3 regions of the Pseudomonas silesiensis genome follow, and region 3 is predicted to be linked to each of the others. Evidence: riboswitches for the same ligand, from Rfam matches in the RefSeq annotation. Region 3 holds a riboswitch; each other region holds the start of a gene.
The links. A riboswitch is a leader RNA that binds a small molecule or an ion and turns the genes downstream of it on or off. The one in region 3 is predicted to bind cobalamin.

Region 1: another riboswitch for cobalamin. It lies ahead of cobO (cob(I)yrinic acid a,c-diamide adenosyltransferase); the one in region 3 lies ahead of cobW (cobalamin biosynthesis protein CobW).
Region 2: another riboswitch for cobalamin. It lies ahead of PMA3_RS10525 (ABC transporter substrate-binding protein); the one in region 3 lies ahead of cobW (cobalamin biosynthesis protein CobW).

The regions. Positions count from the first base shown of each region.
Region 1 covers NZ_CP014870.1:4,798,683-4,806,553, forward strand. Annotated here, with positions in the region: gene bluB (5,6-dimethylbenzimidazole synthase) at 1-103, opposite strand, end outside; gene PMA3_RS21125 (cobyrinic acid a,c-diamide synthase CobB) at 100-1,509, opposite strand; gene cobO (cob(I)yrinic acid a,c-diamide adenosyltransferase) at 1,506-2,117, opposite strand; cobalamin riboswitch at 2,199-2,431, opposite strand; gene PMA3_RS21135 (PQQ-dependent sugar dehydrogenase) at 2,545-3,858, shown strand; gene PMA3_RS21140 (O-methyltransferase) at 4,090-4,743, opposite strand; gene PMA3_RS21145 (C40 family peptidase) at 4,764-5,300, opposite strand; gene PMA3_RS21150 (C40 family peptidase) at 5,466-6,116, opposite strand; gene hda (DnaA regulatory inactivator Hda) at 6,331-7,035, opposite strand; gene PMA3_RS21160 (AI-2E family transporter) at 7,267-7,871, opposite strand, start outside.
Region 2 covers NZ_CP014870.1:2,299,925-2,307,795, reverse strand. Annotated here, with positions in the region: gene PMA3_RS10530 (TonB-dependent siderophore receptor) at 14-2,194, shown strand; cobalamin riboswitch at 2,349-2,545, shown strand; gene PMA3_RS10525 (ABC transporter substrate-binding protein) at 2,688-3,701, shown strand; gene PMA3_RS10520 (FecCD family ABC transporter permease) at 3,698-4,714, shown strand; gene PMA3_RS10515 (ABC transporter ATP-binding protein) at 4,711-5,502, shown strand; gene PMA3_RS10510 (RidA family protein) at 5,586-5,966, shown strand; gene PMA3_RS10505 (DUF6555 family protein) at 6,450-6,704, shown strand; gene PMA3_RS10500 (GFA family protein) at 6,701-7,150, shown strand; gene PMA3_RS10495 (DUF3618 domain-containing protein) at 7,228-7,871, opposite strand, start outside.
Region 3 covers NZ_CP014870.1:2,712,112-2,719,982, reverse strand. Annotated here, with positions in the region: gene cobN (cobaltochelatase subunit CobN) at 1-906, opposite strand, end outside; gene cobW (cobalamin biosynthesis protein CobW) at 910-1,971, opposite strand; cobalamin riboswitch at 2,074-2,287, opposite strand; cobalamin riboswitch at 2,480-2,706, shown strand; gene PMA3_RS12265 (CbtB domain-containing protein) at 2,826-3,029, shown strand; gene PMA3_RS12260 (CbtA family protein) at 3,041-3,748, shown strand; gene PMA3_RS12255 (cobalamin biosynthesis protein) at 3,745-4,158, shown strand; gene cobM (precorrin-4 C(11)-methyltransferase) at 4,240-4,986, shown strand; gene nfuA (Fe-S biogenesis protein NfuA) at 5,049-5,633, opposite strand; gene metH (methionine synthase) at 5,954-7,871, shown strand, end outside.

The DNA.
Region 1 (7,871 bases), 2.1 Mb from region 3:
CGGGCGCGACGGTGCCGCCGGTGAAGTGGCGCATGTCGCGGCGTTCGGCGATCACACGGTAGACCGCTTCGCGTTCGGCTTCGGTAAATGCGTTGTCAGTCATGGCCTCTTCGCGAGCAAGCCCGCTCCCACATTTGATAGCGGTGCCCATGAGGTCTCTGGTACGACGCGGTCCAGTGTGGGAGCGGGCTTGCTCGCGAAGGCGTCCTCACGGTCAGGCGCGAACAGTGCGGCTACAGCAGTCGGATTCGACGGAAAATAAAAATGCACATAAGAGGCTGTCATCCGCCCCTGACGATAAACCGCCTCCGCCCCACGCCCGCCATTCGGGCTCAGCCCACGGGCAATCGGCTCAAGCCCGGTGCTGGTCAACGAATGATGATAAGTGTGCCCACGCAGCAAACCTTCCGGCAGTTCAACCGCCTGCAAAGCCAACGCAGCCAGACGCTTTTGCATCACCGCATCCCCGGCCAACAAGCCGACCAATTCGGCACGGGTGCCTTCGACATCGGTCAACGAATCCAGCAGATACAACATGCCACCGCACTCGGCCAGCAACGGTTTGCCCGCCCCATGGTGAGCGCGAATCGCGTCGAGCATCGATGTGTTCCGTGACAGCGCCACATGGTGCAATTCCGGATAACCGCCCGGCAGGTAGAGACTGTCCGCCTGCGGCAATCCGGCATCCCGGATCGGCGAGAAAAACAGTAACTCGGCGCCCATGGCGCGCAGCAGATCCAGGCTCGCGCCATAGGTGAAGGCAAAGGCTTCGTCGCGGGCCACGGCGATCCGCACGCCGGCCAACAACGGCTCGGCAGCGATCACATCGGGTGCGGCGAATTCCACGGCCGGTGGCAACGCCACCTCGCAACTGCTGGCCAGGGCATCGGCCGCTGCGTCGAGGCGCAGATCGAGATCGTTCAACTCGCTGGCCTGGACCAGCCCCAAATGACGGCTCGGCAGCTCGATCCCGGTCTCCCGGGACAAGGCGCCATACCAGCGCAAGCCTTCAGTCAGGCTGCCTTCGAGCAATTGCGCATGGCGCAAGGTGCCCACGCGGTTGGCCAGCACACCGGCAAACGGCAAGTCCGGCTGATAGCGCGCCAGCCCCAGGGCCAGCGCGCCAAAGGTCTGGGCCATGGCAGTGCCGTCGATCACACCCAGCACCGGCACACCGAAGTGCCGCGCCAGGTCGGCGCTGGACGGTGTACCGTCGAACAGCCCCATGACCCCTTCGATCAGGATCAGGTCGGCTTCACCTGCGGCTTCCCACAACAGTCGACGACTTTCCTGCTCGCCGACCATCCACATGTCCAGTTGATACACCGGCGCACCGCTGGCGCGCTCGAGAATCATCGGGTCGAGGAAGTCCGGACCGCATTTGAAGACCCGCACCTTGCGCCCCTGATTGCGGTGCAACCGGGCCAGCGCAGCGGTGACGGTGGTCTTGCCCTGACCGGAGGCCGGCGCGGCAATCAAGACCGCCGGGCAATGACGTGGCTGACTCACAATTCGACGCCTTTTTGCGCCTTGATACCGGCCTGGAACGCGTGTTTGATCACGCCCATTTCGGTCACGGTGTCGGCCAGTTCGATCATTTCCGGTTTGGCACCGCGACCGGTGACCACCACATGCTGCATCGGCGGACGCGCCTGCAAGTCGCTGAGCACCTGATCGAGGTCGAGATAACCGTGCTTGAGGGCGATGTTCAACTCATCGAGTACCACCAGGCCGATGGACGGATCGCTCAGCAGTTCCCGGGACACGGCCCAGGCGGCTTCGGCGGCCGCGATATCACGCTGACGGTCCTGGGTTTCCCAGGTGAAGCCCTCGCCCATCACATGAAACCGCACTTGCTCCGGAAAACGGCGGAAGAACAATTCTTCGCCGGTGCTGTTGCGGCCCTTGATGAACTGCACCACGCCACACTGCATGCCATGGCCCAGGGAGCGGGCGAGCATGCCAAAGGCCGAACTGCTCTTGCCTTTGCCGTTGCCGGTCAGCACCAGCAGCAGGCCGCATTCGTTCGGGGAATTGGCGATGCGTTCATCGATCACGGCTTTCTTGCGCAGCATGCGCGCCAGGTGACGTTCATCACGATCGGGGGTATCAGTCATGGGGGAGCTCTCCGTTGGGGCTGGATAACGGCGGGCAGGCACAAGAATAGACGGCAAAAAGCCTGGCATCGCCCACCGTGATGCCGCTGGATGGATCAGGCCGGTCTCCGGGCTCATGAGCGGCGCTGGCCGAACTGCGCGCCTTCCCATGTCGGCTTCGACACAGTGGCTCAAGGCGCAGTCTTCACTCATTTACCGTTGCGGGGGCAGCGTCGGGATCATGACGCTTCATCCTTCGAAGACCGTCATTCACCGACTTCCCTGTTTCACTCTGTCGGCCATGGCCACAGAGCACCTGAAACAAGCCGCGAAGGTTAGAGGGTTGGGGGTGGAGCGTCAATTGAGAAAGAGCCCCGCTGACCGGTTGAACCATCGCGCCTCTGGGCTTCTCTATGTTTGTATCACTGCGTCCATAGGGAAGATCAGCATGCGCAATCCCCAGCTCGTTCTCGTCATCGCGTTCGCCGGTGGACTCGCCGCCTGCGGTGAAACCTCCAGCCTGCAAGTCATGGACGGCACCGGACCGTCGCCCAGGCTGCCGGAACCGAACAAGACCCTGATCCCGACGGTGAACGTCGCCCCGGCGATCGGCTGGCCAGACGGCGCGAAACCCGTCGCCGCGACGGGGACTCAGGTTGCCGCCTTTGCCGAAGGCCTCGATCACCCGCGCTGGCTGTATGTATTGCCCAACGGCGACGTGCTGGTCGCTGAAACCAACGCGCCACCGAAGCCCGATGACGGCAAAGGCGTCAAAGGCTGGGTCATGAAGAAAGTCATGGGCCGTGCCGGTGCTGGCGTACCGAGCCCGAACCGCATCACGTTGCTGCGAGACAAGGACCACGATGGCATTGCCGAAACCCGGACGGTGTTCCTGGAAAACCTCAATTCGCCGTTCGGCATGACCCTGGTCGGCACTGACCTGTACGTTGCCGATACCGACCGCTTGCTGCGGTTCCACTACGAAGAGGGCGAGACGGCGATCAAGTCGCCCCCGATCAAAGTGGTCGATCTGCCGGGCGGCACGCTCAATCATCATTGGACCAAAAACGTCATCGCCAGCAAGGACGGGAGCAAGCTATACGTGACGGTGGGTTCCAACAGCAATGTCGCCGAAAACGGCATGGACCAGGAAGAAGGTCGCGCGGCGATCTGGGAAGTGGACCGCGCCACCGGCAACCATCGGATCTTTGCTTCGGGGATCCGCAATCCCAACGGCCTGGCCTGGGAACCCCAGAGTGGAGCGCTGTGGACCGCCGTCAATGAGCGTGACGAAATCGGCAGCGACCTGGTACCGGACTACATCACTTCAGTGAAGGACGGCGGGTTCTACGGCTGGCCTTACAGCTATTACGGACAACACGTCGATGCGCGCGTGACCCCGCAGAATCCGGACCTGGTGGCCAAGGCCATTGCGCCAGACTACGCGGTCGGCCCGCACACGGCATCGCTGGGCCTGACCTTTGCCGAAGGCAACACCCTGCCGACGCAGTTCAAGGAAGGCGCCTTCATCGGCCAGCATGGCTCATGGAACCGCGACCCGCACAGTGGCTATAAAGTGATTTTCGTGCCATTCAGCGCGGGCAAACCGGTCGGGCAGCCGGTCGATGTGCTCACCGGGTTCCTCACCGACGATGAAAAAGCCATGGGTCGGCCGGTGGGGGTGGTGATCGATCGGCAGGGCGGTTTGCTGGTGGCGGATGATGTGGGGAACAAGGTGTGGCGGGTGTCGGCGACTAAATAGCTGCAATACCCATCACTTACGGGACACACACAGCACCTGTGGGAGCGAGCCTGCTCCGGGCGGCGATCCGACGATGGCAGTGGACCAGGCAACATCGATGTTGACTGTGCTGGCCCCATCGCGAGCAAGCTCGCTCCCACAGGGGATCGCATTTTGATCAAACAACCCAGTCGACTCTGGGAGCGAGCTTGCTCGCGATGGGGCCAGCAAGGCCACTCAAAAATCGCCCGCCTAGCGCTTGCGGCACAAGGTCAACCCATCACCAAGCGGCAACAACGACAAATCCACCCGCACGTCATCCTTCAAGGCCCGATTGAGCCCTTGGATGGCGCGGGTATCGGCGCTTTCAGGATTGTCCTCGAGCACCCGCCCGCTCCACAGGGTGTTATCGAACACCGCCAGCCCACCGACCCGCAGCAAGCGCAGCGCATGCTCCAGATAGCTTGGGTAATTGGCTTTGTCGGCATCGATGAAGACCAGGTCGAACTGTCCTGGCTGATCCAGCTGGGCCAGGGTTTCCAGCGCTGGCGCCAACCGCAGATCGATCCGCTGCGCCAGACCCGCCTCCTGCCAGTAACGGCGCGCGGTCGCGTTGTAGTCGCCGGGGATGTCGCAGCAGATCAGCGAACCGTCATCCGGCAATGCCGCCGCCATGCACAAGGCGCTGTAACCGGTGAAGGTACCTACTTCCAGCACACGCCTGGCGCCGGTGAGTTTCACCAGCAACGCAAGGAATTGCCCCTGTTCCGGCGCCACCTGCCAGCGCGCCATGGGCAGCGCCTGGGTTTCATCACGCAAGCGCTTGAGCAGCGGCGTCTCCCTGAGGGAGACGTCGAGCAGGTATTGATACAGGGAATCATCGAGATTGAGCGTGCGAGCGGTCATGACCAGATTCTTCAAGCTATCTATGGGTTATGGGCCAGATGCTCTGGTTGTAACACACGCTTGGCGCTCAGGTAGGCTTTCTGCCAATAGGACTTGGACAAGCTGTCGAGCTTGACCGTACCGCCCGTGGCCGGCGCATGGACAAAGCGACCTTCACCGACATAGATCCCGGCGTGGCTGACCTGGGAGCCGCCATTGGTGGCAAAGAACAACAGGTCACCGGTCTGCAGGCCTTCCTTGCCGACACTGGCCGCTTGCATGCCGATCATCTCGCGCGTCGTGCGCGGCAAGGCAATACCGGCAACATCGCGGTAGACGTAGCCGATCAGCCCGCTGCAATCAAAGCCCGAATCTGGCGTATTGCCGCCCCACCGATAGGGCGTGCCGACGAGGCCGAGCGCACGAAACAGTACGTCTTCGGCGGCGGGAGAAAAGGCTTGGGAAGGACCGAAAACCAGCGGCGCGCGAATCACCGGTGCTGGCGGTGGTGTGCGGCTGGCGCAGGCGCTGAGCAGCGCTGCAAAGAACATGATTGCGAGGCGGGCCGACATCGTCATGGGCAGAACATCCTGATCTCGCTGCGGCTTTTTCCACCGACAGGGCAGAAAAGAAAACCGCCTGCGCAGGACGCAGGCGGTTTGCCATCAATATTAGATCAGGATTCTAGCTGCTGCACGGCAAACTTCAAGTAAGACTTTAAGTTCACCTTACAAAATGTCCGCTTACTTGCGTGCCGTGACGATCGTCGGGGTCGAATCCGGCGCCATGGCGAGCGCGCGCTTGGCTTCGATGAAGGTCTTGCTCCAGTAGCTGTCGCCCAGGCTGTCAATCCGCACACCACCGCTGCGGCGGCTGCTGGAATGGATGAACTGGTTGTCGCCCAGGTAGATCCCGGCGTGACTGACGCGCCCACGACGGCCATTGGTGGCGAAGAACAACAAGTCACCTGGCTTCAGATCGCTGCGGGTCACCAACGGGGCGTCCACGTTGATCATTTCCCGAGTCGAGCGCGGCAGGTTCATACCGGCCTCTTCACGAAACAGATAACCAATGAAACCGCTGCAATCGAAGCCGGCCTCGGAGGTGCCACCGAAACGGTAACGGGTGCCGATCAGGGACATGCCGCGTTCGAGGATGCTGTCGGCCAGAACCGGAAGCTGGTAGGACTTGCCATTGCCGAAGCTGGCGAGCTCTTTATCGGAGGCTGCCTCTTGCTCGATCGCTTCCTGGAGAAGAACGGAACTCGATTGGGCGGTAACGGAATTGATAACCTGCTGATTTTGCTCTTGCTGGGGCGCTGGAGTATGAGCAGCGCAACCGAACAACAGGGTGACGAGTGCGAGGGGCACGAGGGGTGCGAAGCGCTTGAGCATGGGCACGACCGTGGCTGATAGTTATAAAAGAAGCCGCGACTATGCCCGCAATCATGCTCATTTGCAAATTCAATCGAACTTTGTGTGACTTCCCGGCTTCTCGATTACATCTAAGCGCTCACCCCCGATTTAGTCGTCGCGCAGCCTGCAGGCCTGTAGGCATGCAGATTTTTTGGCGTCTGAAAACCGCCGAAACCTGCGTCAGGCATGGGTATCACCAGCCCAACGTTTCTTTGAGAAACGGAATCGTCAACTTGCGCTGGGCTTGAAGAGAAGCCTGGTCGAGGCGCTCGAGCAACTCGAACAGCGCGCTCATGCTGCGAGTGCCGCGCGTCAGGATGAAATGCCCGACTTCGTCGGTCAGGTGCAAGCCGCGACGAGAAGCGCGCAGCTGCAAGGCGCGCAATTTGTCTTCGTCGGAGAGTGGGCGCATCTGGAAGATCAGGGCCAGGGTCAGCCGGGATTTGAGATCCGCCAGCTTGACCGGCAACTCTCGCGGGGACGTCGAGGCGGCGATCAACAGGCGCCGACCGCTGTCACGCAGACGGTTGAACAGATGGAACAGTGCCTCCTCCCAATCCGCGCGCCCGGCGACTGCCTGCAAGTCATCCAGGCAGACCAGCTCGTATTGTTCGAGGTTGTCGAGGATTTCGATGCCACGATCCAGCAGCTCGGCCAATGGCAGATACACTGCCGGTTCGCCCAGCTGTTCGAAACGCAGGCAGGCCGCCTGCAGCAGATGCGTACGCCCTACCCCGTCCTTGCCCCAGAGATAAATCAGGCTTTCGGTCCAGCCGGCGTCGGCTTCGCAGAGCCGCTCGACATAGCCGAGTGCAGCGGCATTGGCGCCTGGGTAGTAATTGATAAAGGTAGCGTCGTCACGCAGACGCACACCTAGGGGCAGCTGAATCGGTTTCATGCTGACTGAACAGTTCCAGGGGAACCGTTAGTGGCCTCTGTGTAAAGTTTGCGAAGTTTATACCCGTGAAGCCGACCGCACAATGCGACAGACCACAAGCAAAATCAACGGTTTGCGTTAACGCACTGGTTTTATGGCAGTTTCTTTGGCGCTATGGGCGATAACACATGTAAAGGAGGCAGGCCAACCTGGCACTGAACCAGGCCGCCCGCGCCCCATCAGCAACCGGTCCTAGAGCTCAGGCTCGTCGACGCCACTGTACATGTCTGAATCCTTATACAAATCATGCACATGCCGCACCAGCACCATGATCACCGCCGCCACCGGCAGCGCCAGAAGCACGCCGGTGAAGCCGAACAGCTCGCCCCCCGCCAGAATCGCGAAGATCACCGCCACCGGATGCAGACCGATCCGGTCTCCCACCAGTAAAGGTGTCAGCACCATGCCTTCCAGGGCCTGGCCGACCATGAACACTGCGACGATGCCGACCATCGGGTACAGGTCGCCACCGAACTGGAACAGACCGGCAACCAATGCCGCACCTATCCCGATAACAAACCCCATATAAGGCACAATCGCGGCCAGACCGGCAATGAGACCGATCAACAGCCCCAGCTCCAGCCCTATCAGCATCAGGCCCGCCGCGTAGATCACGCCCAGCGCCACCATCACCAGAAACTGCCCGCGCACGAATGCACCCAGCACTTCATGGCATTCACCGGCCAGTGTCATCACACGCGCTTCGCGATCACGGGGCAGCAGGCCGCGGATCTTGGCCATCATCAGGTCCCAGTCCCGCAACAGGTAGAACATCACCACCGGGATCAGCACCAGAT
Region 2 (7,871 bases), 410 kb from region 3:
TCGAGGAGTTTTCATGGATAGGCTTCACCGGACATCCCGCGAGGGAGCGTCCGCACCACGGTTCACGCACAATCTTCTGGCCCTGGGCCTGCTGCTGGCCCCCACCGCGCAGGCTGCCGACACCGAACTGCCGGCGGTGACCGTGACGGGCGAAGACACCTCCGGCTACCAGGCCCACAGCGCCTCGGTCGGCGGTTTCGACGCGACGCCATTGCTCGATACGCCAGCCTCGATTTCAGTGGTCACCGAAGCCTTGATCAAGGATCGGCAGGCCCGTCTGCTCAGCGAAGTCCTGCAGAACGATGCCTCGGTGGGTGAGAGCTACGCGCCGGTCGGCTACTACGAAAACTTCGTCGTGCGTGGCTTCTCGCTCAACTCCGCCAGCAGCTACAAGATCAACGGCCGCACCATCACCGGCGAGCAGAACGTCGGCCTGGAAAACAAACAGCAGGTGGAATTGCTCAAGGGGCTTTCCGGTTTGCAGAGCGGCGTCAGCGAGCCCGGCGGGCTGGTCAACTACGTGACCAAGCGGCCGGCCAACGTGCGCTCGGTCACTGTCTCCACGGACGACCGTGGCAGCGGTTACCTGGCCACGGATGTGGGCGGATTCTTCGGCAATGAACAGCAATTCGGGTTACGCGCCAACGTGGCCCATGAAGAGCTGCATTCCTATGTCGAGCACACTAATGGCCAGCGCGACTTCGCCTCCCTGGCCTTCGACTGGAACATCAGCCCCGATGCCCTGCTGCAACTGGATGCCGAGTACCAGACCAGGGAACAACGCTCGGCGCCGGGCTATCAATTGCTTGGCGGCACCCGCCTGCCACACCATACCTCGCCGAAAAAACTGCTGGCACACCAGAGCGGCTCGAACCCCGTCACCACTGATGCGCTGAACCTCAACGGCAACTTCGAATATCGCTTCAGCGATACCTGGAAAGGCACTATCAGCGCCTCGCGCAGCCGGGTGGTGATCGATGACTACAGCGCGTTCGCCTGGGGTTGCTACGGTTCCGCCAGTTGCGCCAGCGCCGCGGTGCCCAACTACTTCAGCCCCGAGGGCGACTACGACCTCTACGACTTCCGCAGCCCGGACGATACCCGTCGCAATGACGAGGTCCAGGCTGCCTTCACTGGCGCCTTCGACACCGTTGGCCTCGGTCACGAACTGAGCGTAGGCGCCAGCGCGTTTCGCCGCGTGGTGGATAAACGCGACACCATCAACGTGATGATCGGCAGCGCCAATATCGATAGCGAACCAGCGGATTTCGCACGCTACGACGGTCCGCTCAACGATTCCTACCGTCGCCTGGACAGCCGCCAGTACGGGCTGTTCTTCAATGACCGGATCAGCTTCAACGAACAATGGCAGACCGTGCTCGGCGGGCGTGAGGTGCGCCTGGATGAAGAGACCTTCGACAGCCAGGGCGAGACTACCCGGCACACCCAACGCTATGTGTTCCTGCCCCAGGCCGCGCTGATCTACAAGCCGCTGCACAACCTGGCGCTGTACACCCGCTACAGCAAGGGTTTGTCCCTGGGCGGCGAAGCGGCGTGGTTCACCACCAACGCCTTTGAAATCCTCGCGCCAACCGTGTCCCGGCAGATCGAGGCGGGCATCAAGTACGACTGGCAGCGCATCAGCCTGGCCGCGGCGCTGTTCCAGATCCGCCAGGCGTACCAGTACTCCCGACCCAATGACGACGGCACGTTCACCTTCACCCAGCAGGGCGAACAGAAGAACACCGGCCTGGAACTTTCTGCCAACGGCTGGGCCAGCCAGCGCCTGCAGATCGCCGCCAGTGTCGCGGCGATCCGCGCCCGGGTCAGCGACAGCGGCACGCCGGCCTATGAAGGTCATCAGGCAATCAATGTGCCGACGCTGCGTGCAAACCTCCAGGGCGACTACGCCCTGCCCGGGATCGATGGCCTGGCCCTGCTCGGCGGGGTGCAATACAGCGCCAGCAAATACGCCAATCGCCAAGGCGGAGTAGAGACCGGCGCCTACGCCATTTTCAACGTCGGCAGCCGCTACAGCACCCGCATCGACGGTTACGACACGGTGTTCCGCCTGACCGTGGACAACCTGTTCGACAAGCGCTACTGGCGTGACGCCGGCGAATACCTGGGCGACGGCTACCTGTTCCAGGGTGCGCCGCTGACGGCCCGGTTGAGCGCCTCCATTAACTTCTGATGATTGCGCCACCTATCGTTCCAGGAGCCATATCGAGCAGGTGCCCGGCGTTGGGGACGGTATGGAACCCGGACTGAGGAGGATGCCTGGCGAACAGTCGAGCGTCCCCCTCGGCACCCGAGAAAAAATACTGGACCATTGAACGGCATGATCGACTACCATGCCGGCCGCCGGTTTCCACATGGGATTAATAGGGAATCCGAGATGCCCGACACGGCATCAATCGGAACTGCCCCCGCAACTGTAGGTGCTGAGCCTGCTCCTGAAATGACCACTGGGATCACTCCCGGGAAGGCTGGAGCCAGGCGTCGACGCATCAGTCAGGAGACCTGCCGGCCAAGCAAATCACTAACCGGCGGGGTGTCCGGGAAGGACATCCTTGCGCCGTGCGTCACGTTCAGTGAGCGCCACGTCAGTGCTTTATTGGCAGCGTTCGATGATGTGTTTCCAGTCCGTACCCCTGCCCCGAGTACGGTCCACTGGAGATTGCGTCATGCTGCTGTCACGCCTTGCCACCCTCGTCACGGCGCTGGGTCTGTCCACCCTCGCCCACGCGGCCCCGACCCACTACCCCCTGACGGTCGAGAACTGCGGCAGCACCCTGACCTTCGAGCAGGCACCGAGCCGCGCCGTGACCATCGGCCAGGCCGGCACCGAAATGCTCTTCGCCCTGGGGCTTGGCAACACGCTGGTCGGCACGTCGCTGTGGTTCAACGAGGTGCTGGCCCAATACAAGACAGCGAACGACCCGATCCCGCGCCTGGCCGATAACGAGCCGAGCTTCGAGGCGGTCATCGGCAAACGCCCGCAACTGGTGGCGGTAGAACTGGAGTGGATGGTCGGCCCGCAAGGCGTGGTCGGTACCCGCGAGCAGTTTCACGAGCTGCAGATCCCGACCTACCTGATGCCCTCCGACTGCGAAGCCAAAGACAACCTGGTCGGTGCCGACGGCACGCGGCTGGAGGCGTTTCGCATCGACAGCATTTACAAAAGCATCAGCCAACTGGCGGAGATTTTCGATGTGCAGGAACGTGGCCGGCAGTTGAACGACGAACTCAAGGCCAGCCTGGCGAGGTCTGTCGCCACGGTGCAGGACAAGGACCTGAAGCACACCAGCGCGCTGTTCTGGTTCTCCAGTGCCAGCCTGGATATCGACCCTTATGTCGCCGGGCACAAGGGCATTCCCGACTTCATGCTCAACACCCTGGGTGTGCGTAACGTGGTGCAATCGGACGAAGAATGGCCGACCGTCGGCTGGGAAACCATCGCCAAGGCTAACCCGACGTTTCTGGTCATCGCGCGCATGGATCGCCGACGCTTCCCCGCTGACGACCACCTCAAGAAACTGGCCTTCCTGCGCAGCGACCCGGTGACCCGCAACATGGACGCGGTGAAAAACAACCGCATCATCATCCTCGACGCCATGGCCATGCAGGCCAGCGTCAGAATGTTCGACGGTCTGGCCACCCTGGCATCCGCCATCGACGGCTATGACCTGCCGAAATGATCAGGACGTTGATTCGCACATTGCTGGCCGCCATGACGCTGCTGCTGGCCATCATTGCCGGCGTGGCCATCGGTGAAACGCCCATCGATCCGGCTGTGGTATTCCAGGTGCTGGCCAACAAACTGTGGGCTGCCGGCCATGTCCTCGACCCGATCGACGAAGGCATCGTCTGGAATTATCGCCTGACCCGCGCGCTGGTGGCGGCGGCCTGCGGGGCGGGCCTGGCCACGTGCGGGGTGGTCCTGCAATCGCTGTTGCGCAATCCGTTGGCCGATCCTTACCTGCTGGGTATCTCCGCCGGCGCCTCGACGGGCGCGGTACTGGTGGCGTTGCTGGGGCTGGGGGCGGGCCTGATTTCGCTGTCGGTCGGGGCGTTTGCCGGGGCTGTTGCCGCCTTCGCCCTGGTGGTATTGCTGGCCCGTGCCAGCGGCTCACCCGGCGGCACCGGGCAAATCATCCTCGCGGGGATTGCCGGTTCGCAGCTATTCAATGCGCTCACGGCGTTCCTGATCACCAAGTCGGCCAGTTCCGAGCAGGCCCGGGGCATCATGTTCTGGTTGCTGGGCAATCTCAGCGGGGTGCGCTGGCCGTCGGTGTGGCTGGCCGTCCCGGTGGCAGTGGCCGGTCTTGCCGTTTGCCTGTGGCATCGGCGGGCGCTGGACGCCTTCACCTTTGGTGCCGACTCCGCCGCTTCGCTCGGCATCCCGGTACGCCGGGTGCAATTGCTGCTGATCAGCTGCGCCGCCCTGGTGACGGCCGTGATGGTCTCGATTGTCGGCTCCATCGGCTTCGTCGGGCTGGTCATTCCCCATGCCGTGCGACTGCTGCTGGGCACCCGCCATGCGCGCCTGCTGCCGGCCAGTGCGCTGGGCGGTGCGCTGTTTCTGATCGCCGCCGATGTGCTGTCGCGAACCCTGATCAAAGGCCAGGTGATCCCGGTCGGGGTCATCACGGCATTGGTCGGCGCGCCGGTGTTCGCGTTGATCCTGATCGGCCGGAGGAATGCCCGATGAATGCCGCCCACCCGGTTATCGGCGATTGCGTGCTGAGTTGTTCCGGCCTCGGGTTCCAGGTTCGCGACGCCCAATTGCTGCACGATATCTACTTGGACGTGCGCCGAGGCGAGACCCTGGGCCTCGTCGGGCCCAACGGCTCGGGCAAATCCACGCTGCTCAAACTGCTGGCTGGCGTGCGCGCCCCCAGCCAGGGGGACATCCACCTCAACGGCCAGCGCCTCAAGACGCTGGCGCGGCGAACCGTTGCGCAAACCCTGGCGGTGGTCGAGCAACAGGCTGACACGCTGGATGCCATCAATGTGTTCGATGCCGTGGCGCTGGGCCGGACGCCCTGGCTGTCGGCCTTGAGTCCGTGGTCGAACGAGGATGCCGCCATCGTCCAGCAGGCACTGTGCGACGTCGATGCGGCGCACCTGAAAGACCGGACCTGGCACAGCCTGTCCGGCGGCGAACGCCAGCGTGTCCACATCGCCCGCGCCCTGGCCCAACGCCCGCAGATACTGTTGCTGGACGAACCGACCAATCACCTGGACATCCAACACCAACTCGCGATCCTGAACGTGGTGCAGGCGCTGCCAGTGACAACATTGATCGCCCTGCATGACCTGAATCAGGCGCTGAGCTGCGATCGTCTGGCGGTACTGGAACGGGGGCGACTGGTGGCCCTCGGAAAGCCGCTTGAGGTGCTGACCCCGCAGCGCTTGCAGGATACGTTTGGCGTGCACGCGCATTATCTGACCGACCCTTTTGACGGCGCGCCTATTCTGCGGTTTCGTTCTGTTTGAGCGGTCGATGTAGAATCAACCCCGTATCACCCTGCTAAAAGGCGCAAGCCCCCCAGCTCATCACCCTTCAACAAGAGATCCTCATGGCAAACCAAGACATCACCTTCGTACCCGATCCCGACGCGGACTCCATCTCCTCCGACGTCGCCGGTTTCGGCGGAATCCTGGTCTCCACCCAGATCCCCACCCGTGCCGACGGCAGCCTGGAACTCGGCGGCATCATCGAGCAAAGCGAATGCACACTGCAGGCACTCAAGGTCGCGCTGGAGCGCGCCGGCAGTTCCATGGACCGGGTCCTGCACCTGACCATCTACCTCACCGACATGGCCGACCGCGCCGCCTTCAACGAGGTCTACCAGCGCTTCTTCGCCAAGCCGTGGCCAGTGCGCGCCGCCGTTGGCGTGGCCTCACTGGCAGTGGAAGGCATGCGGGTCGAAGTCACCGCGATGGCCGCCAAGGGCTGAGCCCGCTAGCGCTCGCAGTCAACTTGCGCAGGCGTTCGCACGGTGGCCGGGGATTTTACCCGGGCCACCGCCATCGCAGCATTGACCAGCCGCAGTGTCGGCACGCGGTATGCATTTGAACGAGCCTTGGAGTCGAGTCCGTCAAATAGAAACGAATGTCTACGCCAACTGCTGCAAATGCCATCTCGCTGGAGTTGACCGCCCCGTAAAACTAAAGGGACGCCATCACCCTAATGCCAGTCAGTTAAGGAAATTGTCACCGCAGGGCGCGGTGTCCCTGGGACTCGCCCGCGCCTCCGGCGTCGACAGAGGGCATGTCACTGGTCGAGTGAACGCAGCAAATCCGTCACTATCAGCTAGAGTGAGTTTTGCCCGATTGCGCAGTATGTTGATCCAAATCAACCAGTAATCGCGGCCATGCAAACCTTTTGAATTTTTTTTGACGCGGCCACTCCTTTGACTATGAGCAAATGGAGGGGCCTCATGAATACCTGTCTTTACATCATCGAGTACAAGCTTCACGGGGAGCCGAAGTCGTTCATCATCCGGGCAAAAATAATGCGCAACGCCGACGCATGGCTTTGGGCAAGCTGTGATGCAGGAATAGCTCCCATACCTAAACCAGGCAGACCGCCGCTTAAAATCATCTCCAAGCCTCAAGCGGAGAAGTATGGAGTGACTGACGTTAAATGGCGCGAATCCGCAAAATTGGATTGGACAGAGGTTTCAACGTCATGACCCAAAACCCGCAGCAATTCGTGATCACCGATTTCAATGTTCCAGGCAGTGTGAGGCTGAAGAAAATCGGCAATACCGCTATCCGCACGCAACACAGGGCCAGTTGTCATTGCGGCGCCGTCATTCTGGAGATCCACCTGCCGGAGGGTGTTCCCGATCCACACCGCTGCGACTGCTCATTCTGTAAACGCAAAGGCGCCGTGGTCGCGGCAGTCGCCTGGGCGGATCTGAAGGTGATCAGGGGCAAGTCCGCGCTGTCGAGGTATCAGTTCGGCAAGCATGTCGCCGAGCATTACTTCTGTAAAAACTGCGGCACCTACACGCACCACCGACGCAGTAACAATCCGGAAGAGTTCGGCTTCAACATCGGCTGCCTGGAGGGGGTCAACCCTTACGACCTGGACGATGTCCCGGTCGCGGATGGCGGGGTCTGGAACTCTCTGTAAACCGGTTTGCCCGGCATTTTCGATGGCCCGGATAAAACGGGAGGTCCATTACGAACCTCCCGTCCCACCCCCGATCATTAGGTACCCAGTCCTCGCGACAGGTCGGCGGCATTCCCTGTGCTCGCTTCGCCCGTCGATGCCGGGCGCTGCTCCCCATCCGGCTTGACGTCCATGGCCGGATGATCCGTCGTCTTTGTCACGGTATCGCGTACCGCTTCAAAGCCCTCCCGTGCCTGTTGTTTGACCTTGTCGGCCAGCCCCGCGCTGGTCTTGCCCAGGTAGCGTTGCTCGGTTGCCGTCGACGGCAATGCCGCGCCCAGCATGGCACCCAGCGCAATTCCAGCAGCGGCGACCATCATCGGTTGCTCCTGCAGCAAATGCCGGAATTGATCACTGACCACCTGGGTGCTGCGAACAAGACGGTCACTGGCGTCATGAACGGCATGGCTGATGTTTTCCTTGGCAGCCCCCAAATTGTCGCCCAGGTGCGCCGCCTTGCCTTTGACCGATTGATAGCCTTCCTTGAAGGTATCGGCACTCTGGTGCAAATGGTCGCGCGCGCTGTCGATACCGTCGGACACGCCATCGACCCACTCCCCTGCCTTGTCCACCACACTTGGCCCGGTGCGATAGGCCGGACGTGGCGTCGGTGGACGGTTCTGACTCATCATCATCCACAGTAGCCCGACGGAGGTCAGGACCACGGGCATCGGATTATTGC
Region 3 (7,871 bases):
GGCGCGCCAACCGGGTTCGTTGTCTTGGGCGCAAATGGCCTGGATCACCGGAATGTTGCGGCGAAACGGTCGCAGCTGCGGCGCTTCGGGGCTCGACTGGGCGAAACCGGTGGTGTTGAGAATCACCTCGGCAGCGACTTCATCCAGCAGGTCTTCGACCACGGCCAGGCAGCCGGGCTCTTTCAAACTGGCCACGGCAATCGGCAGCGGGTTAAGCCCCGTCGCCTGCAACCGCTGGCAGAAAACGTCGATGAAAGCGGTGTTCGCCGCCTGCAGGTGCGAGCGGTAAAACAGCACGGCCGCTACCGGTTGACCGGCTTGCCAGTCGGCTTGCCAATCCTGCAGTGCGGCGGGGCTTTTTTGTGGGTGATAGATCGCGGTGCGCGGCAAGGTCTGCGGCTCGGCCCAGGCGTAGTCGCGATCCAGCCAACGATTGGCGAGGCAGCGAAACAGGTCGAGTGCGTTGGCCATGCCGCCCTGACGCAGGTAATGCCAGAGCCGGTCGCGGTCTTGCGCATCCACGGTGCTCAGGTCGCTGAGTTCCGGATCCGGACGATCATCGCCGGGCACCAGGATCAGCTGCACACCGCGCTCGGACAGCGCCACCAACTGCTCGACGCCATAGCGCCAATAGGCAATGCCGCCGTGCAGTGAAATCAGGATGACCTTGGCGTGACGCAGCACTTCGTCGACATACAGGTCGACCGAGGCGTGATTCTGCACCTGCATCGGATTGGCCAGGCGCACGCTCGGGTAATCGTCCGGCAATTGCTGCGCCGCTTCGGCGAGCAGCGCCAGGCTGGAGTCGCCGCTGCACAGGATCACCAGCTCGGCGGGGGTCTGTCCAAGGTCGGCGATGTTGTCATCCGACACGAAACCGCCGGGCTGGGTCCTGAGCAGGTGCATGGCTTAAACGCTGAGTGCGGCGCGCAATTGCGCTTCGAGCAGTGCCGCGTCCAGTTCCTGGCCAATCAACACCAGGCGCGTGGTGCGAGCTTCATCGGCACCCCACTGACGGTCGAAATGCTTGTCGAAGCGCGTGCCCACGCCCTGGATCAACAGGCGCATCGGCTTGCCCGGGATCGCGGCGAAACCCTTGACGCGCAGGATGCCGTGCTGGACCACCAGTTGGGTCAAGGCATCCAGCAGCAGGCTTTCGTCGGCTTGCGGCAGTTCGATGGAAATCGAATCGAAGGCGTCGTGGTCGTGGTCGTCCTCGCCTTCGTGGTGATGATCATGATGGCTGTGACGGCTGTCGATGTGTTCTTCGGAACCGGCACCGAGGCCGATCAGTACGTCCAGTGGCAGGCGGCCGCTGCTGGCTTCGATGACTTTCACCGCGGGCGGCAGTTCTTCGGCGACTTCCAGGCGCACCCGGGCCAGATCTTCAGGGCTGATCAGATCGGCCTTGTTGAGGATCACCAGGTCGGCGCTGGCCAGTTGGTCGGCGAACAGTTCGTGCAGCGGCGATTCGTGGTCCAGGTTCGGGTCGAGTTTGCGCATGGCGTCGACCTGGTCCGGGAAGGCGGCGAAGGTGCCGGCAGCGACGGCCGGGCTGTCGACTACGGTGATCACCGCGTCAACGGTGCAGGCGCTGCGGATTTCCGGCCACTGGAAGGCTTGCACCAGTGGTTTTGGCAGGGCCAGGCCCGAGGTTTCGATGAGAATGTGATCGAGGTCGCCACGACGGGCCACCAGTTCGCGCATCACCGGGAAGAATTCTTCCTGGACGGTGCAGCACAGGCAGCCGTTGGCCAGTTCGTAGACACGGCCGCTGGCTTCTTCCTCGGTGCAGCCGATGGTGCACTGCTTGAGGATTTCACCGTCGATGCCCAGTTCGCCAAACTCGTTGACGATCACCGCGATGCGACGGCCCTGGGCGTTGTCGAGCATGTGCCGCAGCAAGGTGGTCTTGCCCGAGCCGAGGAAGCCGGTAACGATGGTGACGGGGAGTTTGGCCAGTGTTTTCATTGGATGCCCTTTGGCAAGGTGGCGGGCATACGGGACGACAATCGCAGCGTGCAGGTGCACGCGCGCAAGAGTTCCGCCACCGGATCACCCCGCCCGGTTGTAGTGAGAATCTGTAACGAGGCAGGTCTCCTGGCTGACGGTGTGCCAGTCGTTCGACTGGCGTTTGCTGCGCCTTCCCGCGAACCTGACGGATCAGGGTTTGCAGTGGCGTGGCAGCGAACATCACCGTTCACAGTTGCGGGGGCAGCCGCGGCATCGACCGCGTTCCCTTCTTAGCTTCGGCAGATGCCGAAGAACCTCGAAAGCGCAAGGCTACGCATGGTGTGGGGGCGGGTCAATGTCTTGTGGTCAGCCGTCAGGACACCTTCGCGGGCAAGTCGGATCGCCGCACCGCTCGCTCCTACAAGAGCGCCGCCGACCTGTAGGAGCGAGGCTCGCCCGCGAATGGAGCGCCTCGGTCTCGAATGAGAACCCCTGCCAATTGACGCCCAACCCCCGCCCATGCTCTCCTACACGCCTTGTTACGGGTGCCCTTCACAGGGTGAAACGGGAAACCGGTGAATCATGTGCTTTACTCAAGGCCATGTCAGTCCGGTGCTGCCCCCGCAACGGTAAGCGAGCGAAGCGTCAGATCCACTGTGCCTGCAGTTCGGCATGGGAAGGTGACGCTTACAGGTCCAGGCGACAGCCTGCCCCCTCGTGAGCCCGGAGACCGGCCCGCAACACCCGGTGAACGTTACGTTCACCGCATAACAAACCCGCGGTGGGCGGGCGCTGTTGAGCCTCTGCGCGTCTGGTGCGCAGGGATTTTCCATGCGCTCTATTCACCCGCTGACAGACCAGAGGGAAGCGCCATGTCGATCATCAGCAGCACCGGCAGCAACACAGACAAGAGCACCGCCAGCAGCACCACGACCCTGACTCAACGCCTGACCGCCGCCGCGTGTGCGTCGATCCTTGGCGCGTGCCTTGTGTATTTCGCCGGTTTCTCGCACATCGAGTCGGTGCACAATGCCGCGCACGATACCCGTCACAGCGCCGCCTTCCCGTGCCATTGAGACCTGCCGACATGATCAAGCGTATCGCGCAAACCGCGGGTTTCAGCGGGCTGCTGGCTGCCCTGTTGCTGACCCTGCTGCAAAGTTTCTGGGTTTCGCCGCTGATTATGCAGGCCGAGACCTACGAAAAATCCGAACCGGCGGCTGTTGAAATCCATGAACACGCCGCGGGCGCTGTCGTCGCTCATACCCACGATGCCGAGGCCTGGGAGCCGGAAGACGGCTGGCAGCGCGTGCTGTCGACCACCGGCGGCAACCTGGTGGTCGCAGTCGGTTTCGCGTTGATGCTGGCCGGTCTCTATACCTTGCGCGCCCCGACCAAAACCTCCCAGGGCCTGCTCTGGGGCCTGGCCGGCTATGCGACCTTCGTACTCGCCCCGACCCTGGGCCTGCCGCCTGAGCTGCCGGGAACTGCCGCGGCCGATCTGGCGCAACGACAGATCTGGTGGATCGGCACAGCGGCCTCCACCGCGGCCGGCATCGCCCTGATCGTGTTCAGCCGTCACTGGCTGATGAAGGTCCTGGGCGCCGCGATCCTCGCTGTTCCCCACGTGATAGGCGCGCCACAACCGGAAGTGCACTCGATGCTCGCGCCGCAAGCCCTCGAGTCGCAATTCAAAATCGCTTCGCAGCTGACCAACGTCGCGTTCTGGCTGGCCCTGGGCCTGGTCAGCGCCTGGTTGTTCCGCCGCAAAAGCGATGGCCAATACCAAGCATGACCGATAACAGCGCCGTGCCGACCCTGGTGGTCGGCCTGGGCTGCCAGCGCGGCTGCCCCGTCAGCACGTTGCGCGCATTGCTCGACCAGGCGCTGCAGGCTCATCGAATCGAGCTGAGCCAGGTCAAGGCCCTGGCCAGCATCGACCTGAAGCGCGAAGAACCGGGCCTCATCGAACTGGCCGCGCAGCTCGAGTTGCCGCTGATGTATTTCAGCAGCGAACAGCTGGCCGGTTATCAGCCGCAACTCAGCCACCGTTCGGACATCGCGTTCGAACGCACCGGCTGTTACGGCGTCGCCGAAAGCGCCGCCCTGGCCCTGGCCGAACAACTGGCCCAGGCGCCGGCAAAACTGCTGATTTCGCGACAGAAATATGCCCAGGCCACCCTCGCGTTGGCTGGCGCGGCGTAAAAACCCCGATAATCCCCGCTTTCGATCATGAGCAATCTTCATCTGAAGCCTTGCCCTGGCCCTTTTTCACAGGAACCGACGATGACTGTCTACTTCATTGGCGCAGGTCCCGGCGACCCGGAACTGATCACCGTCAAAGGCCAACGGCTGATTCGCAGCTGCCCGGTGATCATCTATGCCGGCTCCCTGGTGCCCGCCGCCGTGCTCGAAGGCCATCAGGCCGAACAGCTCGTGAACAGCGCCGAACTGCACCTGGAACAGATCATCGAGCTGATCAAGAGCGCCCATGCCAAGGGCCAGGATGTGGCGCGGGTGCACTCCGGCGATCCGAGCCTGTATGGCGCCATTGGCGAGCAGATTCGCTACCTGCGCGAGCTCGACATTGCCTTTGAAATCATTCCCGGCGTGACCGCGACAGCGGCCTGCGCGGCGCTTCTGGGTGCAGAGCTGACCTTGCCGGATGTGTCGCAGAGCGTGATTCTGACCCGTTACGCCGACAAGACAAGCATGCCCGCCGGTGAAGAGCTCGGCAGCCTGGCGCAGCATGGAGCGACCATGGCGGTCCATCTGGGGGTCAATCACCTGCAGAAGATCCTGGTCGAATTGCTGCCCCATTACGGTGCGGACTGTCCGATCGCAGTGATACACCGGGCGACCTGGCCGGACCAGGATTGGGTGGTTGGGACGCTTGAGGATATTGCCGGGAAAGTCGAGGCGAAGGGGTTTCGAAGGACGGCGTTGATTCTGGTGGGTCGGGTGTTGGGGAGCGATCATTTCAGTGAATCATCGCTGTATCGCGCCGGGCATGCGCATTTGTATCGGCCATAGGGAATTTCACCCATAAAAAACGGCGCTCACGGGGCGCCGTTTTTCATGTCGCAGCGAACACCTTAGTAGTAGGCGTTTTCTTTCTGCGTGTGGTCAGTCACGTCGCGAACGCCCTTGAGCTCGGGAACTCGCTCAAGCAGAGTACGCTCGATGCCTTCGCGCAAGGTAACGTCTGCCTGGCCGCATCCCTGGCAGCCGCCGCCGAATTTCAGCACGGCGATGCCATCGTCGACCACATCGATCAGGCTGACCTGACCGCCGTGGCTCGCGAGCCCCGGGTTGATCTCGGTCTGCAGGTAATAGTTGATGCGCTCGTTGATCGGGCTGTCGGCATTCACCATCGGTACTTTGGCGTTTGGCGCCTTGATGGTCAGCTGGCCGCCCATGCGGTCGGTGGCGTAGTCGACTACCGCGTCGTCCAGGAAGGCTTCGCTGAACGAATCGATGTAGGCAGTGAAGCTTTTCAGCCCCAGCGCCGTGTCTTCAGGTTTTTCTTCGCCCGGCTTGCAGTAGGCAATGCAGGTTTCGGCGTACTGGGTGCCAGGCTGGGTGATAAAGACGCGAATGCCGATACCCGGGGTGTTCTGCTTGGAGAGCAGATCGGCCAGATAGTCGTGGGCGGCGTCGGTAATGGTAATAGCGGTCATGGAAACTCCTCGCAGGCTTGGGCGCAGTTTACGCCAATCGAGGCGCCGGACAAAGTCCTAGTATTTTTGTCGGGAAAGTGTAGGCATGGCAACAACATCCAAACGCCGCCCGTAGGAGCCAGGCTTGCCGGCGAACCAGACGCTGCGGTGTATCTGCCATACCGCGTTATCGTTCTTCGCGGGCAAGCCTCGCTCTTACAGTACTGCGGTTGGTAGCGCGCCAACATGAGCCAGATTCATGCAAAACCGCAACATGCTCCAAAACCGCACAGGTTTGCTATCATCCCGGCCCTTCGTCATGGTCTTTTCGAGTAGTCCCAATGTCCGATCGCAGCGTTCGCCTTCAAGCTCTCAAGCACGCCCTCAAAGAGCGCATCCTGATACTCGATGGCGGCATGGGCACGATGATCCAGAGCTACAAGCTCGAGGAGCAGGATTACCGCGGCAAGCGTTTCGCCGACTGGCCGAGTGACGTCAAGGGCAACAACGACCTGTTGATCCTGACCCGCCCGGACGTGATCGGCTCGATCGAAAAGGCCTACCTGGATGCCGGCGCCGACATTCTGGAAACCAACACCTTCAACGCCACCCAGGTGTCCCAGGCCGACTATGGCATGCAAGGCCTGGCGTATGAGTTGAACGTAGAAGGCGCCCGCCTGGCACGCCAGGTGGCGGACGCCAAGACCCTGGAAACACCGGACAAGCCACGTTTCGTCGCCGGCGTGCTCGGCCCTACCAGTCGAACCTGCTCGCTGTCGCCGGACGTGAACAATCCCGGCTATCGCAACGTGACTTTCGATGAGCTGGTGGAAAACTACACCGAGGCCACCAAGGGCCTGATCGAAGGCGGTGCCGACCTGATCCTGATCGAAACCATCTTCGACACCCTGAACGCCAAAGCCGCGATCTTTGCCGTGCAGGGGGTCTACGAAGAACTGGGCGTCGAGTTGCCGATCATGATTTCCGGCACCATCACCGATGCCTCCGGCCGTACCCTGTCCGGCCAGACCACCGAAGCCTTCTGGAACTCCGTGGCCCACGCCAAGCCGATTTCGGTCGGCCTGAACTGCGCCCTCGGTGCCAGCGAATTGCGTCCGTACCTGGAAGAGCTGTCGAACAAGGCCGGCACCTATGTCTCCGCACACCCTAACGCCGGCCTGCCGAACGAATTCGGCGAGTACGACGAACTGCCGGCGGAAACCGCCAAGGTCATCGAGGAATTCGCCCAAAGCGGCTTCCTCAACATTGTCGGCGGCTGCTGCGGCACCACGCCAGGCCACATCGAGGCCATCGCCAAGGCCGTGGCCGGCTACGCACCGCGGGAGATCCCGGAGATCCCCAAGGCCTGCCGCCTGTCGGGCCTGGAACCCTTTACCATCGATCGCAGCTCATTGTTCGTCAACGTCGGCGAACGCACGAACATCACCGGTTCCGCCAAGTTCGCGCGGCTGATCCGTGACGACAACTACACCGAAGCCCTGGAAGTCGCCCTGCAGCAGGTCGAAGCCGGCGCCCAGGTGATCGACATCAACATGGACGAAGGGATGCTCGATTCGAAGAAGGCCATGGTGACCTTCCTCAATCTGATTGCCGGCGAGCCGGACATCTCCCGCGTGCCGATCATGATCGACTCCTCCAAGTGGGAGGTGATCGAAGCCGGCCTGAAATGCATCCAGGGCAAGGGCATCGTCAACTCGATCAGCATGAAGGAAGGCGTCGAGCAGTTCATTCAGCACGCCAAGCTGTGCAAGCGCTACGGCGCCGCCGTGGTGGTGATGGCCTTCGACGAAGCCGGCCAGGCCGACACCGAAGCGCGCAAGAAAGAGATCTGCAAACGCTCCTACGACATCCTGGTCAACGAAGTCGGCTTCCCGCCGGAAGACATCATTTTCGACCCGAACATCTTCGCCGTGGCCACCGGCATCGAAGAGCACAACAACTACGCTGTGGACTTCATCAATGCCTGTGCCTACATCCGTGACGAACTGCCGTATGCCCTGACGTCCGGCGGCGTGTCCAACGTGTCGTTCTCGTTCCGCGGCAACAACCCGGTCCGCGAGGCGATTCACTCGGTGTTCCTGCTGTATGCGATCCGCAACGGCCTGACCATGGGTATCGTCAACGCCGGCCAGCTGGAGATCTACGACCAGATCCCGGCCGAGCTGCGCGATGCCGTGGAAGACGTGATCCTCAACCGCACCCCGGAAGGCACCGACGCCCTCCTCGCCATCGCCGACA